4 regions of the Pseudomonas pergaminensis genome follow, and region 2 is predicted to be linked to each of the others. Evidence: predicted binding sites of a transcription regulator. Region 2 holds the regulator's gene; each other region holds the start of a gene.
What was found. The regulator FliA, encoded in region 2, starts transcription of late flagellar genes. The targets are predictions, from matches to a motif close to CTAAAGTTTNNNNNNNNNNNGCCGNTAA.
Positions count from the first base shown of each region.

Region 1: the regulator FliA is predicted to act here: its motif matches at 1,239-1,266, upstream of KUA23_RS16215 (methyl-accepting chemotaxis protein).
Region 3: the regulator FliA is predicted to act here: its motif matches at 984-1,011, upstream of KUA23_RS29250 (methyl-accepting chemotaxis protein).
Region 4: the regulator FliA is predicted to act here: its motif matches at 989-1,016, upstream of KUA23_RS13565 (methyl-accepting chemotaxis protein).

Region 1 covers NZ_CP078013.2:3,591,482-3,593,681, reverse strand. Annotated here, with positions in the region: gene KUA23_RS16215 (methyl-accepting chemotaxis protein) at 1-1,138, opposite strand, end outside; gene KUA23_RS16210 (TonB-dependent siderophore receptor) at 1,307-2,200, opposite strand, start outside.
Region 2 covers NZ_CP078013.2:4,781,190-4,783,389, forward strand. Annotated here, with positions in the region: gene KUA23_RS21575 (protein phosphatase CheZ) at 1-255, opposite strand, end outside; gene KUA23_RS21580 (chemotaxis response regulator CheY) at 274-648, opposite strand; gene fliA (RNA polymerase sigma factor FliA) at 817-1,557, opposite strand; gene fleN (flagellar synthesis regulator FleN) at 1,554-2,200, opposite strand, start outside.
Region 3 covers NZ_CP078013.2:6,393,021-6,395,220, reverse strand. Annotated here, with positions in the region: gene KUA23_RS29255 (LysR substrate-binding domain-containing protein) at 13-933, shown strand; gene KUA23_RS29250 (methyl-accepting chemotaxis protein) at 1,111-2,200, shown strand, end outside.
Region 4 covers NZ_CP078013.2:3,008,073-3,010,272, forward strand. Annotated here, with positions in the region: gene KUA23_RS13565 (methyl-accepting chemotaxis protein) at 1-921, opposite strand, end outside; gene KUA23_RS13570 (undecaprenyl-diphosphate phosphatase) at 1,142-1,972, shown strand; gene KUA23_RS13575 (DUF1294 domain-containing protein) at 1,969-2,200, shown strand, end outside.

The DNA of each region.
Region 1 (2,200 bases), 1.2 Mb from region 2:
ATATCGCCGTGCGTTGCGCCAGGTTGCGCACTTCGTCGGCAACCACGGCGAAGCCACGGCCTTGCTCGCCGGCGCGGGCGGCTTCGATGGCGGCGTTGAGGGCCAGGAGGTTGGTCTGGTTGGCAATGCTGCTGATCACTTCAAGCACGGTGCCGATCTGTTCGGTTTGCAGGGCCAGGCCCTGCACCGTGTCGTGGGTGCCGCTGAGGCGCGTGGCCAGCTGAGTGATTTCCTGCTGGGCGCGGCCGACGCTTTCCTGGCCGCGCAGGATCTGTTGGCTGGCCTTGCCGGCATGATCCACCGCTTGCTCGACGTGCACGGCAATGTGGCCCATGGCGTCTTCCATGCGCTGCATCGAGCCGCTCATCTCGGTGATTTGCGCCAGTTGGTGCCGTGCGCCTTTTTCCAGGGTGCCGCTGGCGCTGGCCAATTCCTGGCCGAGTTGGCCAAGGCCGTGGGAGTCACGGGCGACGCCGTCGATCAGGCCGGTCAACTGATGCAGAAAATGGTCGAAACGCTTGGCGAGGGAGACGTGGGTCTTGCCCTGGTCGCCTTGGGCGGTTTCAACGGTGAGCTGGGAAGTGACCGCCAGCATCTTCTCGAGCATTTCCTGGCTCTCGACCGCTTCGGCCTGGCTGTGCACGGCCAGGTAGAGCAGGGCGACGGTCTCCATCACCACGTAGAACGCATGCACGAACACCATGGTCCAGCCGCCGTGGTGTTCCATCACGAACACTGGAAAACCTTGATGTTGCAGCGCATGGAAAACCACGTGGTGCACGGCGATGGTGGCCGCCGCCACCAGGATCGGCAGCCAGTCACGGTAAAACGTCAGCACCGCGAGCAACGCGAAGATGCCGAAGTGCGCTTCGATCAAGCCCTGGGCCTGGTTGATATGCAATGCCGCCATGACCATCAGGCCCGCGCCGAGCGCGCAGCGCATGACACGGGTGCCACCGATGGCGCGGTAAAGCGCGGTCAGCACCACGCTGGTCCCACCGCCGACTATCGCGGCCTGTATCAAGGTGTCGTGCCAGAACGCCAGGCCCAGGGAAAACAGGAACATCAGCCAGACCAACGCCAGCATGATGCGGTCGGCTTTGCGGTAGTGCTCGAAAAAACGCGTGCGAGTGGGCATTCACACTGACTCCATGTGGTCTGGCCGAAAGAAAGCGAGGGGCAGGGTGGAGCGAATCAGGGATTTCTTGGTTTTTATTGGATTCTGTGATGCCAAACGTGTATCGGCAACAAGAGGCGGGACTTTAGAGCGGCTACCCAAGCGGGTAGCCGTTTATCGGGAGGAGAATCAGAAGCTGTACTTGGCCGTCAGCATCATATTGCGCGGGTTGCCGTAGGAATCACCGCCATAGCTCACAGAGTTGGAGATGGACTGGTAGTAGCGGCGGTCGAAGATGTTATTGGCATTGAGCTGCAGGTCCAGGTGCTGGTTGACCTGGTAACCGGCCATCAGGTCGGTGACAGCGTAGGCGCCTTGCTGGAGGCGGTAGGTGCTGCCATCTGCGACTTTGAAGTCGTTGTACATGCGGCTCTGCCAGGAGACGTTGCCACCCACGCGGAGTTTTTCCAGCGAGCCCTGGAAGTGGTAATTGGTGGTCAGTTTGAACAGGTGTTCCGGCGTGTCGGTGTCGAACTGCTTGTTGACCTTCTGCGGGTTGGCGTCGTCCTTGATGGTGTGCGTGCGCGCGTAGGTGTAGCCACCGCCGACCTGCCAGTTCTCGGTCAGGGCGCCTTGCAGTTCGAAGTCGATGCCCTGGCTGCGAATCTCGCCGGAGGCCACAGAGCAGGAGGCCTGCGGGCAGTTTGCGACTGTCACGCCCACGGCACGGTTTTCCTGGTCGACGCGGAACAGCGCCACGCTCGCGTTGAGCGCACCCCCCAGGTATTCACCCTTGATACCCACCTCGTAGTTCTTGCCGACGATGGGCTTGAGCGGGCTGCCGGAGGTGTCTTTTTCGCTCTGGGGGGTGAAGATATCGCTGTAGCTGACGTAGACCGAGTGATGGTCGTCCAGGTCGTAGATCAGGCCGGCGTAGCGGGTGAGGTTGCGAGTCACCTTGTAGTCGCCGTCATTGCTGCCGTGGGCGTCGTAGTCATACCAGTCCAGGCGCCCGCCGAGGATCAGCTTCAAAGGGTCAGCCAGATTCAGGCGCGTGGTGACGTAGAACCCGTCCTGAGTCGT
Region 2 (2,200 bases):
GGCATCAGTGATTTGCGAAATTTCTTCGGCCTGGGGCATATGCGGGTCAATCTGGAAATTGACGATCGCACTGTGCAGCTCGCGTGTGAGCTTGCCCACTTCCTGGTACAGGCCGCGGTCACGGGTCTGGTTGAGCTCATGGATTAACTGCACCGCGTCGCCGAACTGGCCTTTCTCAAGGCTGTCGACCAACTGATGAGCATGCTTTTTCAGGGTCGACTCGAAGTCTCCCTGTGACGTTTCTTTATGCTCCATAGCTCCCCCGCGATGGCATTAGCCGTGGATGCGTTCGAAGATTTTTTCGATCTTCTCTTTCAAGGCCAAGGCAGTGAATGGCTTGACCACGTAACCGTTAACCCCGGCTTGGGCGGCTTCGATGATCTGCTCACGCTTGGCTTCGGCGGTCACCATCAGCACAGGCAGGCTGCGCAGCTTTTCGTCAGCGCGCACGTGGCGCAGCAAGTCGATGCCGGTCATGCCCGGCATGTTCCAGTCCGTTACCAGAAAGTCGATGCTCCCGCTGTTGAGGATCGGAATCGCCGTAATGCCGTCATCCGCCTCGACCGTGTTAGTGAACCCAAGGTCACGCAACAGGTTTTTTATGATCCGCCGCATCGTTGAGAAGTCATCAACGATGAGGATTTTCATGTTCTTGTCCAATTCGACCTCCAAGCAGTCTTAAACGCGCCCAGCACCTGGACGCGCCATTTCAATCAACAGGCATTACACAAAAAGGACTGCCGGGGGCACCACGGGTCGAACCCGCGAAGGCTGCTTGCCCTCGCGGTATCGTCTACAGTGTCCCCACACTGCCTGTCAGCGCGCTCGCCACTCTCCCAAACGCCCCCGCAAGCGGGCTGCGCACTGGCTGTGCAACTGGCTGACCCGCGATTCGCTGACCCCCAGGACCTCACCGATTTCCTTGAGGTTCAGCTCTTCGTCGTAGTACAGCGCCAACACCAGTCGCTCACGCTCCGGCAAATTGGCAATCGCGTCCGCCAACGCCCCCTGGAAACGCTCATCTTCCAGGTCACGCGATGGCTCCATATGAGCGCTCGCGCCGTCCTCGTGCAGCCCTTCGTGTTCGCCGTCCTGCAAGAGGTCGTCGAAACTGAACAGGCGGCTGCCCAAGGTATCGTTCAAAATCCCGTAGTAATCGTCGAGACTCAATTGGAGTTCGGCCGCAACTTCGTGATCTTTAGCGTCGCGACCGGTTTTTGCTTCAATTGCGCGAATTGCGTCACTGACCATGCGCGTATTGCGATGCACCGAACGCGGCGCCCAGTCACCTTTGCGCACTTCATCGAGCATCGCGCCACGTATGCGGATACCCGCGTACGTCTCGAAACTCGCCCCCTTGCTCGCGTCGTATTTGGTCGACACTTCGAGCAGGCCGATCATGCCCGCCTGGATCAGGTCTTCGACCTGGACGCTGGCGGGCAGGCGTGCCAGCAAGTGATAGGCGATACGCTTGACCAGGGGCGCGTAGCGCTCGATCAATTCGCCCTGGCTGTCACGGGCAGACTTCTTGTACGCGTTGTAGCCGGTCGCTGTCATAGCACGGGTCCTGCGCTCGTCTGATGCACCAATCGCTCGACGAAAAACTCCAGATGCCCCCGAGGGTTGGCGGGCAACGGCCAGGTATCGACCTTCTGGGCAATAGCCTTGAACGCCAATGCGCATTTGGAACGAGGGAACGCTTCGTAGACTGCACGCTGCTTTTGCACAGCCTTGCGCACACACTCGTCGTAGGGAACTGCGCCGACGTATTGTAAGGCGACATCGAGGAAGCGATCCGTGACCTTGGTCAACTTGGCGAACAGATTGCGCCCTTCCTGCGGGCTCTGGGCCATGTTGGCCAGGACGCGGAAGCGGTTCATGCCGTAGTCACGGTTAAGCAGTTTGATCAGGGCATAGGCGTCGGTGATCGAGGTGGGTTCGTCGCAGACCACCAGCAACACTTCCTGTGCAGCACGCACGAAGCTGACCACGGACTCGCCGATCCCAGCGGCGGTGTCGATCACCAGCACGTCGAGGTTGTCGCCGATATCACTGAAAGCCTGGATGAGGCCGGCATGCTGCGCCGGGCTCAGGTGCACCATGCTCTGGGTGCCCGAGGCAGCCGGCACGATGCGGATGCCACCGGGGCCCTGCAGCAGCACATCGCGCAGCTCGCAGCGGCCCTCGATCACATCGGCAA
Region 3 (2,200 bases), 1.6 Mb from region 2:
GGAGTTTTCCAGATGCCACGTCGCCTACCTCCGCTGTATGCCCTCCGTGCGTTTGAGGCGGCTTCCCGGCACAACTCCTTCACGCGTGCGGCGGAGGAGCTGTCCATTACGCAGAGTGCGGTGAGCCGACATATCCGCACACTGGAAGAGCATTTCGCCTGTCGACTGTTCCAACGCAGTGGCCGTACTCTGCAGCTCACTGAAGCCGCGCGCTTGCTGTTGCCTGGCGTGCGCGAAGGTTTCGCCGCACTGGAGCGGGCCTGCCATACGCTGAACGCCGAGGACGACATCCTGCGCATGAAGGCACCGTCGACCCTGACCATGCGTTGGCTGCTGGCGCGACTCAGTCGCTTCCGGGCGCTACAGCCTGGCAATGAAGTGCAGTTGACCAGCGCCTGGATGAGCGTGGACGAGGTGGATTTCAACCAGGAGCCGTTCGACTGTGCAGTGCTGCTGAGCTACGGACATTTTCCGGCGGACTGGGAGGCCAGTTACCTGTTCCCGGAATTGCTGATTCCGGTTGGCGCACCCAACCTGTTGGCGGATGGTCCCTGGGACGCCGCACGCTTGGCCACTGCCGAGCTGTTGCACCCAACGCCCGACCGTCGCGATTGGCGCAATTGGCTGGAGCGCATGGGGTTGTCATCCCAGGTCTCGCTCAAGGGCGGGCAGGTGTTCGATACCCTCGAACTGGGCATGATCGCCGCCGCGCGGGGCTATGGCGTGTCGATGGGCGACTTACTGATGGTGGCCGAAGACGTGGCCCAGGGACGGTTGAGCCTGCCATGGCCCACTGCCGTCGCCAGTGGTGAAAATTATTACCTGGTGTGGCCGAAAACCCGCCCCGGCGGCGAGCGTTTGCGGCGCTTGGCGGAGTTTCTCCAGGCTGAAGTCAAGGCCATGGAATTGCCTGTGGTCGAGCGATTCGATTGAGTGGTGCAAGACCGTTCGTGCAATCGTTTGCGTGATACCCCTGTGATTCGCTCAAGTATTGGCTCTGCCCGCCGAAGTAGGTGTGTTGGAACCATCGCGCACCAACGTTTCCCACCAGATAATTTGCCGAGCAGCGCTATGAGATCAGGATGATCCTGGCCTCGGCCAGGAGCCTTCATGTCTCAACCTCGCGCCCGGATAGCCTCACAGCTAGGCCTCGCACTCGCCGTGATACTGGCTGTCGTCATCAGCGGCAGTACCGTGTTTGCCTTGCGTTCCCTCGACTCCGCCAACCTCGCCACCCGTGAGGAACACCTGGCCAGCGAGGCGCGCTTGCTCGCCGACCAACTCAATACCTTCCACAGCACGTTGCGCGAAAGTACCCAGCGGCTGAGCGGGCTGTTTGAAAAGCGATTCGGCGCGGGCTTGAGTGTGCGTGGGGACCAGCCCATTACCGTGGCCGGTGTGCAGACCCCGAGCCTGTTCCTGGGTAGCGACCTGCTGAACAACGATTTCGATGAGGTCGATGAGTTCAAGGACACCTCCGGCGGCGTGGCCACGGTATTTGTGCGCAGCGGCGAAGACTTCATCCGCATCAGTACGTCGCTGACCAAGCAGGATGGCAGTCGTGCCATTGGTACCGCCCTGGACCATCAGCATCCGGCGTATCAGCGCCTGCTTGCCGGGCAGAGCTACGTTGGCCGTGCGGTGCTGTTCGAACGTTCCTACATGACCCAATACACCCCGGTGCGCGATGCGGCCGGCAAGGTGATTGCGGTGCTGTTTGTCGGCTTCGATTACACCGATGCGCAGAACGCCCAGTTCGAAAACCTCAAGCGCTTCCGTATCGGCTCCACCGGTTCCCTGGCCTTACTGGATGAACAGAAACGCTGGCTGGTACCGCCGGCCGGTGTACAAGCACTGGACCAGTCGATTCCGGTGGTGCTCGACCTGGCGAAAAAACCGGGTGAGGGCCGCTTCTGGAGTGACAAGAACGAAGACTTCTACAGCGTCGCGGTGCCATTCGAAGGCGGACCGTGGTCGGTAGTGGCGAGCATGCCGAAGGCGGAAATCCGCGAAGTCACCTGGGCTGTGGGGATCCGCCTGGTGATTGGCAGTGTGCTGGCGATGCTGTTCGCGGTCGGCGCGGCGGTGTGGCTGCTGCGCAGCAAGTTGCAGCCCCTGAGTGACCTGGTGCGTCAGGCCGAGGCCCTGGGCGCCGGTGATTTGAGCGCACGTCTCAACGTATCCAGCCATGACGAAATCG
Region 4 (2,200 bases), 1.8 Mb from region 2:
GGCGGTGGCCACCAGCTCCATCTGCTGCGATTGTTGCTGGCTGCGGTCGTGAGCCTGGGTGGCGTTGTTGCCCAGCTCCTGCGAGGACTGGCCCAGGGCGTTGGCGCACACCTGCAATTGGCTCACCACCTGGCGCAGCTTGGCGGTGAAGCTGTTGAAGTGTTGTGACAGCTGGGTGACTTCGTCCCGGCCATGGGTGTCGAGGCTGCGGGTCAGGTCGCTTTCGCCGCTGGCAATGTTGCCCATGGCGTTCACCGCATCCTGCAAAGGCCGCACGATACTGCGCGCGATCAGTGACACCAGCAGTGCCATGACCAGCGCGATCCCCAGGCCGATGAACGAAGCTTTCCACACCTGGCCGCTGAACTCGGACTGCACGTCATCCACATACACGCCGGAGCCGATAATCCAGCCCCAGGGTTCGAACAGCTGGATATACGAGGTTTTGGCCACTGGCGCGTCGGCCCCGGGCTTGGGCCAGCGATAATTGACGATGCCGGCGCCCTTGGCCTTGGCCAGGATCACGAACTCATTGAACACGGCAAACCCGTCCGGGTCGCGAATGGCCGAGAGGTTCTGGCCATCGAGCTTGGGGTTGGCCGGATGCATGATCATCACGGGCGTGAGGTCGTTGATCCAGAAATAGTCGTCATGGTCGTAGCGCAAGCCGCGTACCGCGCTCAAGGCTTGCTTCTGGGCGGCGTCGCGGGTCATCACGCCGGTGGTTTCGAGGCTGTGATAAAACGTCAGGATCCCGCTGGCGGTCTGGACCACGTGCTGGGTCTGCTGGCGCTTGGCCTGGTACAGGTCGTCATGGATCTGCTTGAGCATCAGCAAACCCAGGGCCAGCAGCATCAGCACGGCGACTATCAGGATCAGCCACAGGCGCCGGCTGATCGACATATTGCGCAAACTGTTCATCGTCCTGTCACTCCGTGCTTTTTATAATTGTGGGGGCTGCATCGACTTTTCCGACTTGTCTGATAGGCTTTCGGCCTGTAATCGCAAAACCTGAGTACCGTCTGATTTTTCACGAAATTTTTGCAGGCCGGCGTTGAAAATCAGCACCGGCCTCTGTCGTCAGTGAACCACTAAAAAAGATTAATAAGGCATGCCGTTGAGCATGACCTTTGGGGGAAGCATGGATTTTTGGACCGCCATTCAGGCATTGATTCTTGGCATTGTGGAGGGGCTTACCGAGTTCTTGCCGATTTCCAGTACCGGCCACCAGATCATCGTTGCCGACTTGCTCGACTTTACCGGCGACCGTTTCAACGCCTTCAACATCATCATCCAGCTGGGCGCGATCCTGGCGGTGGTGTGGGAGTTTCGCGGCAAGATTTTCGAAGTGGTCAGCGGGCTGCCGACCCAGCGCAAGGCCCAGCGGTTTACCGTCAACCTGTTGATCGCCTTCCTGCCGGCGGTGGTGTTGGGGGTGATATTCGCCGACCTGATTCACCACTACCTGTTCAACCCGATCACCGTGGCCACGGCGTTGGTGGTGGGCGGCATCATCATGTTGTGGGCCGAGCGCCGCCAGCACGAAGTACACGCCGAAACCGTCGACGACATCACCTGGAAAGACGCGCTCAAGGTCGGCCTGGCCCAGTGCCTGGCGATGATCCCGGGCACCTCGCGCTCCGGCTCGACCATCATCGGCGGCCTGCTCTTTGGCCTGTCCCGCAAGACCGCCACCGAGTTCTCGTTCTTCCTGGCAATGCCGACCATGGTCGGTGCGGCGGTGTATTCGGGCTACAAGTACCGTGACCTGTTCCAGCCCGCGGACCTGCCGGTGTTCGCCATCGGCTTCGTGACCTCTTTCATCTTCGCGATGATTGCCGTCAAGGGCCTGCTCAAATTCATTGCCAGCCACAGCTACGCCGCGTTTGCCTGGTACCGCATCGCATTCGGCCTGCTGATCCTGGCCACCTGGCAGTTCGGCTGGATCGACTGGGCGGCCGCCAAGGCATGACCCTCCAACACCCACGCCTGAAAGCGGCGATCTTTCTGCTGCTATGCGCAGCGCCATTACTGGGCTCGGTACTGGCGTGGCAACGCGGCGAAACCGTCATCCCACTGGCGGCCTATGGCGTAGTCAGCGTCATCGCGTTTTTCCTCTACTGGAGCGACAAACGCAAGGCACGCAGCGACAGCTGGCGCACCCCTGAAAACATCCTCCACGCCGTCGAACTCGCGGGCG